One region of the Psychrobacillus sp. AK 1817 genome, then DNA from elsewhere that is predicted to be linked to it. Evidence: riboswitches for the same ligand, from Rfam matches in the RefSeq annotation. Region 1 holds a riboswitch; each other region holds the start of a gene.
What was found. Region 1 has a riboswitch for cobalamin ahead of D0S48_RS11105 (ribonucleoside-diphosphate reductase subunit alpha). Riboswitches for the same ligand answer to the same signal wherever they lie in the genome.

Region 1 (3,285 bases):
ACGGGTTAATGGGATTATTCCTATTACTTTTTTTAAATAGAAAAAAGAAAACTTTAATTATATGGGGAACTGTTTTGTTTGTATTGACTGGTGCTCTTAGTTATGGAATGGAAGAAAAAAGTAAGGAAGAGTTGGAAAAGCAATCATTATACATAGAAACTACAAATGAAGTCTATCAAAATGGCTCTTATGAGGAAATTAAGCAACACAGAAATACAGAGGATCCACTGTATTTTGAAAGTGAAGGGGAAAAAGTATTTTTTAGCTTGTTTATGCTTTTGTTTGGACCATTGTTGACGTCACCGATGTTTTTGTTTGGTATGGCAGCTGCAAAGGGTGGCTTATTTCTACACATGGAACGAGAACAAAAATGGTATATATTAAGTATGGCTCTTTTGCCAATTAGTTTACTTTTAAAATCTATCGCTATTATTGGAGAAGAAACAAATTGGACAGCAGTTCTATTACAAATGGGTACACAATTACTGTGTATATCCTATATTGGTATATTTGCTATCCTATTTATAAAGTTCTCAGGTAACAAGGTTTTCATTGGTTTTGAAAGTGTTGGGAAACTTTCTTTAACAAATTACATTATGCAAAGTGTTATTTGTACTTTTATCTATTACGGATACGGTTTAGGACAATTTGGCTCTTTGGGCATGCTAAATAGTGTCTTGCTGGGCTTTGTAATTTTTGTTCTACAATGTATAGGTAGCTACTACTACTTGAAGGTATTCAAACGAGGTCCCTTGGAAATGATTCTTCGAATGGGTACAAACCTCTCCTGGAGCGGTCATATGAAAGCTAAGAAAAAGAAGGTAAAGCTGCAAGGTAAGCCTGTATGAATAAATACGAAAGTAAGTTTTCATAATACGGCTACGAAAGCTTATAAAATTTATATAGAATAGAGATTAGAAAGAGCGATTAAAGGGATATGAAATTAGTTTAATGTACAGAAATAAAGCTGTGTATCAAACGTCTAGTCTTTTTACCTATGTACAAGTTTAAACACAATATGTTAGGGTATATAAGTAATCAAAACACAATATATAGTATTTATACGATGAAAAGGTACCGTTATGGTTTAAAAGGGAATTCGGTGAAATACCGAAGCTGTCCCCGCAACTGTAAGTGTGGACGACTGTTGAATATGCCACTGCGATTTTTCGTGGGAAGGCCAGCAGAAGGAAGAAACACGAGCCAGTAGACCTGCCTGTTTATCGGTGAAGCAACACTTTCTTCGGGGGTTGAGAGGTGGGGGCGAGAGACTCTATCTTTGAACGAACGATACGTCTTGTTGTTTCCTACTTTAAAATCGTGAGCGATGACTCAGCCGAAGAGGCTAGAGCCATCGCTTTTTTGTTATGTAAAGACAGGGAGGAATTCTAAATGACCACTATTTCAAACACAGAAAAACAACAGGTACTATACCAATTAACACAGGAGTTTGGGGAAGAAAAGATAGCACCATTAAGGAGGTCACATGACAAGTGGCTACAAAAACACCCAGAGGGCAATATTGCCAGCTGGTCTAAAGCCATGTCCTTAGAGTCGCTGAGCTTTCTTGATGAACATGAACCTTATTGGACATTTGTGGCGGCTCGAATCTATTTAGCAGAAGTATATTCGCAACAAGCGGAACGAAGAAATACAACGGCAGATGCAGTCTATACAAAGTTTGCAGATAACGTTCAAAAGCTATCGGCTAAGGGAATTTATGATTCTCGTATCATAGAAACCTATTCTACAGAGGAATTAGAGCAATTAGCAGAAATCCTCGTTACTGAAAGAGACTTCCTCTTCACATATATAGCTTTAAAAACGCTTTTAGATCGTTATGTAGCGAAGGATTTTGATAAGACTATTGTAGAATTGCCACAAGAACGCTGGATGATTATTGCAATGACGCTAATGAAGGACGAAAAAGAAAACCGCATAGAAAAAATTAAAGAAGCCTATTGGGCGATGAGCAATTTATATATGACGGTTGCTACTCCGACTCTTTCTAATGCAGGAAAGCCACACGGGCAGCTTTCTAGCTGTTTTATCGACACGGTTGATGACAGTCTACAAGGAATTTATGATAGCAACACAGACATAGCCACACTTTCTAAATTTGGAGGAGGAATAGGCGTTTATATGGGCAAGGTCCGTAGCCGTGGCTCTTCTATAAGAGGTTTTGTGGGAGCGTCTAGTGGGGTTCTTCCATGGATAAAGCAACTAAACAATACAGCTGTCAGCGTAGATCAGCTAGGCCAACGTCAAGGTGCAGTAGCTGTTTACTTGGATGTGTGGCATAAAGATATATTTACATTTTTAGATTTAAGACTAAATAATGGCGATGAACGACTTCGAGCACATGATATTTTTACTGGTGTATGCTTGCCAGATTTGTTCATGGAAAAGGTTGATGCAAGAGGAGAATGGCATTTGTTTGACCCTCACGAGGTTCGTCAGCTCAAAGGTTACTCATTAGAAGACTTTTATGATGAAAAACGTGGAGATGGTTCTTTCAGAGAAAAGTATGAAGAATGTGTAATGGATCATCGCCTTTCACGAGAAACAGTTCCAGCAATAGATTTGATGAAGCGAATTATGCGATCCCAGTTAGAAACGGGTGTCCCATTTATGTTTTATAGAGATGAAGTGAATCGCCGTAATCCAAACAAGCATGTTGGAATGATTTATAGTAGTAATCTTTGTACGGAAATTTTTCAAAACCAAAGTGCCACTGAATTTGAATCCATCCAGCTAGAGGACGATGTGATTGTAACTCGTAGAAAACCTGGTGATTTCGTAGTTTGTAACCTTTCTTCTATTAATTTAGGTAAAGCAGTACCAGAGGATGTACTAGAACGATTGATAAACATCCAGGTAAGAATGTTAGACAATGTTATAGATATGAACATGATTCCAGTGCCACAGGCAGAGCGCACAAACGCAAGGTATCGTGGAATTGGACTTGGAACGTTTGGTTGGCATCATTTACTTGCCCTTAAGCAAATTCGTTGGGAATCAGAGGAAGCAGTAGAGCTTGCTGATAATTTATATGAAAGAATTGCCTATTTGACGATTCAAGCTTCCTTAAATCTTGCGAAGGAAAAAGGGGCCTACCCTTTATTCGAAGGTTCTGATTGGCAAACAGGGGCTTATTTTGAAAACCGTCAATATGACGGAGAGGAATGGGTAAGTCTGCGTGAGCAAGTAGCTGAAAATGGTATCCGAAATGGATATTTGATGGCGGTTGCACCAAACTCATCTACCTCCATTTTAGCGGGAAGT
Region 2 (3,285 bases), 310 kb from region 1:
AGACCTTGTAATCCTCGAACTTCCATCCCATTGCTTTCACCAAAGTAATTAAAGGCGTCATGAGCGGTAACAAGAACCCGTTGCTCTTCGGGGATTTCGCTAATGCGTTCCTTCGTCCAACCATTTAGCTCATCTAGTTCCTCAAAGAACTTTCTTTCGTTTTCTGCAAACTGATCTCCATCAGTGGAAAATTCCTCCGTAAGTGATTTTGTGATTTCGTGTGTAGCCAATTTCCAAACCTCAATGTCGAACCAAATATGTGGATCAAATAATTCTGGATGAGCCTCGTCATTTAAGATTCTATCTTTCGGAACTACTTCTCCAATAGCCACTACAGATTTGTCCTTCTTCATTTTTTCAAAAATATCACTCATTTTCCCCTCAAGAGCTAGACCATTATAAAAAATAATATCTGCATCCTCTAATACTTGTAAATCGCCTTGAGTAGCCTTATAAAGATGTGGATCTACACCAGGGCCCATTAAGGATTTTACCTCCACAGAATCTCCAGCAATTATCCTTACGGCATCTGCAATTTGCCCTGTAGTTGTAACGACAAGTGGTTTTTCTTCCCCAGAACCCCCTGCGTTATTGTTACCACAGCCAACCAATAAAACAGCCACAATAAATAAAAATAAGATCTTTTTCACTTAGCACACTCCTTTTCCTTTGTTATAAAGTATTTCCTTAAGGAAACTTTTAGACTAAAAAAATATTATTTTCTTTTATGATAATAAATTTCCTTAAGGAAATATTTGTTCAATAGGTTAACACTTATTTTTTGAATTGTCAAAGTACTTTATGTAAAAATGAAAAAAAGGTGACTATATGTTGTTAAGAAAATCTGGGGCAGAATACGCAAGTGAGGGGCATTTTGTTTAGAAAGAATTCCAAAAAGGAGATACTCGAAAAACCTTTATTTTTTCGTATGTATTTTATACAAGTGCTATACTGTATGAACAATGATAGTAGGGAGGTAACGATATGCAATATTCAAAATCTAAAATGGAAGAGCTAGTAAAATTTAGTCCTGACTTAGCAAAAAGATTGAAGGAAGTAATGAAGGAGCATGACCTAGAAAAAAGCTTTGCTCTTAAAGCTTTGTACCATTCAGAAGTTAAAGACGGCGGGAAATATCAAAGGGATTACCAAGACCTTTAAATCAAAAAAACGAACCACATGATTAATCTCATTTGGTTCGTTTTTTATATCCTTAATTAAGATCCTACTTGTATTGAAATGACTCGGGACATGCTTGATTTAGCTTTAGGCGGATGCGTTCGGCGCGGCGAGCGGTACCCGTGGCTTGCGATCCTCCACTGTAGTCTCCGCCTGCCACTCCTAGAAGAGAGCCTTTTGGTTTGATAAATAGATACAATGAATGATGATTGTTGGACGAACCAAATAAATTGAACACTGGGTTCATGGAGCTAGAATTTAGATATATTCTTTTTTTCAAAGTTAATATTGGCAAAACCATTTTGGAAGCGTGCGAATGCGCCTTACTTATTCCTCCAATTTCCCTGAAATTTCATTTTTAATCTGATGATGGGCATCAATGAGATTTTGAAGAAAAATATTTTTTTCGTTCATACTCCAGGTTGAACTAAGTTCAATTTCTTTTTTCATTTCATCATAGATAGACTGTAGAGATATTGATGTACTTGCAACATAATTTGTCATTAATACTTGTTTATATTGTTCAATAAAATTCTCTTTTCTCATTTTCAAAATCCTTTCGCCTTTAACATAAAAAAGCATCCTCTTTTATAAAAAAGAAGATGCTAGTTAGTATGATTTAATGGTCAGTACGCTTGGAAACTCAATAAAATCCACGCTGAAAACAGGAGCCCAATAGCTCCAGTGATTTTATTATGTTTTTCGTACGACAGTATTTTCAAGCTATTGCTTGTACATAGCTGCACTTAACACCCCCTATCCGCGTAGGCTTGTGGTGTGTACTTGAAATAGGCAGGTCTCCTGGCTCATGTTCATCGCTCTTCTTTCCTTCCCGTAGTAACCTTACAGTGGTTTATAAAGAATCGCTCCCATTTACAGTTGCGGGACAGCGTCGGTCTTTCACCGAACTTCCCTTTTAAGTTCTCTTGCTAACAAAAGAACACCTAAATCTACACATTATTTAATTGTTCTTTCACTATAACATAAAGAAAGGTATTCATTATAGCAAATTTGGATAAGCGGCCGATGGTTTCCCTTTTTATAATCAATAGAGAGGTGAGGGAAATGATTAGAATGAAAGATTCGTATCGGCTGTATATTCATATTTGCTTTCTATCGCAATTATTTTTTACTTATATATTTACAGTCAATCTGTTGTACCAAGTAAGCGTTGTTAAGCTGGATCCGTTGCAGCTTGTTTTAGTGGGAACTGTGTTAGAGCTAACCGTATTTCTTTTTGAAATTCCAACAGGCGTCATATCTGACTTAAAAAGCCGGAAGCTGTCCATTATTATTGGTTATTTTTTGATAGGGACGGGTTTTTTATTGGAGGGTTTGTTTCCTTATTTTATAACGGTTTTATTGGCCCAGGTGGCATGGGGGATAGGCTATACCTTTACAAGCGGATCACAGCAAGCTTGGATTGCAGATGAAATAGGAGAAGAGAAGGCCTCTTTAGCATATATGAGGGGAGCTAAGGCTGGAAATTTGGGTCAATTAATTGCCATTCCGTTAAGTATTTTAACCGGTTACTACATGATTAATCTTCCTATTATTATGGGAGGCGTATGTATGATAGGCTTGGCTATTTTTCTTATAATTTTTATGAAAGAGAATCATTTTAAACCAATAAAAATAACTGAAAGAATTAATACATTGGAGACAATGAAAGAGAGTTTAGGGAAAATCATTCATTATTCAAAAGCAAGCTTTATCCTGCGAATGCTATTTCTAATTGCTCTGTTTATAGGTTTTTATAGCGAGGGCTTTGATCGTTTGTGGCTTACCCATCTACTGGAGATGGCTAGAATAACCAGTTTGCCAAATGAACAGCTAGTGTTATTGACTGGTGGTATTCAGCTGGTGATAGTACTCGTGTCATTTGCAATACTTCACTTTCTAAATAAAAGTACAATTTATCAGGATCTGCGAACGATATATATCGGTCTTTTTATTGGTAGCTTCAGTATAGTGGTAGCATTAATCGGCTTTGCAGTTTCGAAGTATTTCATTGGCTTGTTTATTTGCTATGTCTTAATTCAAGTGAGTCGAAAAGTAATGTACCCATTGGAGGATATTTGGTTAAATAAAATCATTCCAGATTCC
Region 3 (3,285 bases), 410 kb from region 1:
TAATCGTACGGGATACAAGATCACAAATGATCAATAAAGAAGCTCCATTTATAAAGCTCAAAGGAAGCACGTGCCGGTTATCGGAGCCAAATAAAAGTCTAGTCATATGTGGCACTACCAATCCAACAAAACCAATGGTTCCAGACACTGATACGGCTGTGCCTGTAAGCATTGACCCACCAATTAATATCATCATTTTACGCTTCTTTACATCCACACCTAGATGCTGTGCTCGTTCTTCTCCAAAGAGCATGGCATTTAGCTCCCTACGATTTAACCATAGTAATAGGGAACCGATTACCATGAATGGCAATGCCATCTGAACATAGCTCCAGCCCCTCATAGATACACTGCCTAACAGCCAACCAATAATTTGCCGTAGCTCTTCACCTGTCAGAGCAATCATTAAGGAAATGACTGAGCCAAGAAATGAGCTAAATATAATACCTGTTAAAATAATCGTTTCCATTTTCATCGCGCGATCTACTAGCCTTGCGAAGGAAATAACGATGAGCATTGTAACTAATGCCCCTACCATACTGAAAACAGGCAAGGTGAACATTCCTAAGAAAGGTACCGAAATTCCAAAAAAGAGTGTAGCCACTGCACCAACAGATGCTCCGGACGACACTCCCAGTGTATAAGGGTCGGCTAGTGGGTTTTTAAGCAGGCTTTGAAAGGCCGCTCCCGCTATTGCCAGGGATGCTCCGACTAATCCTGCGAGTATAACCCGCGGCATGCGAATCTTCCATACTATATTAGTTGCAATCGCATCTGTTCCTGTATCCCATAAAGTACTGATCGGCACCTTTACAGATCCGACCGATACACCTAGCCAAATGGCTACAGCCAACGTAGCCAGTGACAGGATGTAACCGATCATTGATTTACTCACTAAATGCCTCCGGATAGATAGCCTTCGCCACTTCCTCTAAACCTTCTACTAAACGTGGACCTTGGCGACTTGTGGTATCCTCATCCACTTGTACTACTGCATTATTTTTAATAGCTGTCACTGTATCGAAACCATCACGTTGCTTGACCTTTTCAACAATGCCATCCACGTAATCATACGTGATTAACATAACATCAGGATTACGACTTACAATTTCTTCTGGGCTGACTTGGAACCAGCCCTCTTGGTCAGCCATGATATTTTCTGCGTTGACCATCGTTAGAATTTCTTGCATAAATGTATTATTACCAGGAGTATAGATCTCAGGCACATCTGAGGTTTCTACAAAAACTGTTTTCTTTGTTTCTACTTTTGAAACTTTTTCTTGAATTTCGTCAACCTTTGCCTTCATATCCTTTATAATGGCCTGTGCTTCCTCATTCTTGCCTGTTGCACGACCAATCTGCTCGATGGATGTATAGGTTAAGTTAAAATCCTTTGCATCCTGTACTACATAAACCTTTACACCAGAATCTCGTAGCTGTTGTAACCCAGCGTCAGCCATTCCTACTACGGACTCATGAGCGAAGACAATATCTGGATTCAAAGAGATAATTTTTTCAATGTTATACTCCATGCCACCAATTTTTTCTTTTTCTAAGGCTTCCTCTGGATAACTCTCGTAATCATTAACGCCGACAATTTCCTCATCAAGCCCTAATGCAAATAGAATTTCCGTATTACTTGGAATCATGGAAATAATGGTCTTCGGAACTTCCTCTAATGTGATTTCTTGGCCTACAGCATCCGTCAATGTAAGCGGAAATGCAGTTTCTGAATTTCCAATTTCTGAACTATCTTCTTTTTCTGATGGAAGTGTCTCTTGCTCATTACATCCAACTAACACAAGCAAGGTCATTCCTATAATTAACCAAAACTTTTTCATCCTTCATTCCTCCTAAAATCAATAAAAAATCTCCCATCCTAGGATGAGAGATAGATAGGTATAAATCTGCCACAAAATACCGATAGCTGACCTACACCAGACCTATCCGCGTAGGTAATGGGTATGCACGTAAGGGCAGGTTTTCTGGCTTATGATGCATATGCATCACTAACAGTGGCGGGACCGCGCTGGACTTTAACCAGCTTCCCTTTTAACTCTAGCAATCCGTAACTAGAGCACCTTTACGCAAAAAATATTCCATTGCTGCTTTGCATTTATTATACCTTATAATTAAATGTTGTCGAGATGGAGACTAGAAGAGAAATTCGAGAAATAAATTAATATCAAGCAATTTTCCGAGTTTAGCGAAACATTAATTCCTTAACCTTGTAATCTATGAGTAATCACTGGACTATTAATAAAAATCGCAGTACACAATCCAATCTTGTTTATCTTGATTGTAGAAAAAATAAAAACTGCCACTATCTACTATATTGAATTGCGCCTTGGCATCAGAGCTTATCTGAAAGACAAACGGATAATCTTCACCATATGAGACTCCGCTCTGTGTATAGGATGGATATCCACCAACCTTGTGCATGGGATAAATATTTTCGACGATATCGTCGTAATACTCTATATCACTCTCCAATTCAAGACGTAAAATTTCATCTTGAATTTCTGGTTCTATATCTTCTGAATCCCATGCTGGGGTATCGTTCTCAACTAATATTGGTTTTAATGGAAAAGACTTCATTCTTGAAGATTGTTCATTTATCTTTTGTATTTCATTAATATTAGTAAAACAATTTATCTTAAAAAAAGAAGCTAAATTTTCTTCAATTAAATGATTATATACATTAAAATCCATATAAACAGAGATTAACTGAATGTTTTTTAGCTCCTTCGGTACATAAGGTAAATTCTTTAGAAATATAGTACATATTGGTTCAAACTGAGGAGATTTATTTTCTCCGCTACCCCACATAACATTTCCTATCCAGCTCTCTCCCAATTCTTCCGTCGGCCGAGATCCTCCTGTTTCAAAAATCGTAGCTCGTTTAAATAGTGATTGTTTTAATTGAGTAATATTCAACGCAATTACCTCCTAAATCTATGTCCAAGCTTATTCACTTAAGTAGGACTCCCAATCATAATCATTTATTTTGTAGAATGCGCCATTGTCATTTCTCTCATATGCACAGAGGGGTAAATCTTCAATAAAAGTTAAAATAGAGTCATCAATATTTAAAATTACCCCTATAGATATATATTGCAGATTTTCATGATTATTTAAAAATTCATCATCTTCATAACCACTTAATACAGACCAACCAGAGTCTTGCTCATCCCTTGGCTCGTCTCTTAACATAAAATTAAATTCATCTCTCTCCAAAACATCTTTGCTCACAATTATTTTTGTGTCAAAATAGTAATCCCATTT

Region 2: linked by a shared signal. The riboswitch ahead of D0S48_RS12730 (hypothetical protein) and the one ahead of D0S48_RS11105 (ribonucleoside-diphosphate reductase subunit alpha) in region 1 are both predicted to bind cobalamin.
Region 3: linked by a shared signal. The riboswitch ahead of D0S48_RS09170 (ABC transporter substrate-binding protein) and the one ahead of D0S48_RS11105 (ribonucleoside-diphosphate reductase subunit alpha) in region 1 are both predicted to bind cobalamin.

The regions. Positions count from the first base shown of each region.
Region 1 is NZ_CP031739.1:2,251,191-2,254,475, reverse strand. It holds gene D0S48_RS11110 (DUF418 domain-containing protein) at 1-848, shown strand, start outside; cobalamin riboswitch at 1,056-1,235, shown strand; gene D0S48_RS11105 (ribonucleoside-diphosphate reductase subunit alpha) at 1,393-3,285, shown strand, end outside.
Region 2 is NZ_CP031739.1:2,560,681-2,563,965, forward strand. It holds gene D0S48_RS12725 (metal ABC transporter solute-binding protein, Zn/Mn family) at 1-650, opposite strand, end outside; gene D0S48_RS20660 (hypothetical protein) at 985-1,161, shown strand; gene D0S48_RS12730 (hypothetical protein) at 1,507-1,725, opposite strand; cobalamin riboswitch at 1,953-2,142, opposite strand; gene D0S48_RS12735 (MFS transporter) at 2,245-3,285, shown strand, end outside.
Region 3 is NZ_CP031739.1:1,838,708-1,841,992, forward strand. It holds gene D0S48_RS09165 (FecCD family ABC transporter permease) at 1-883, opposite strand, end outside; gene D0S48_RS09170 (ABC transporter substrate-binding protein) at 888-1,841, opposite strand; cobalamin riboswitch at 1,958-2,100, opposite strand; gene D0S48_RS09175 (DUF1963 domain-containing protein) at 2,257-2,937, opposite strand; gene D0S48_RS09180 (immunity protein Imm33 domain-containing protein) at 2,968-3,285, opposite strand, start outside.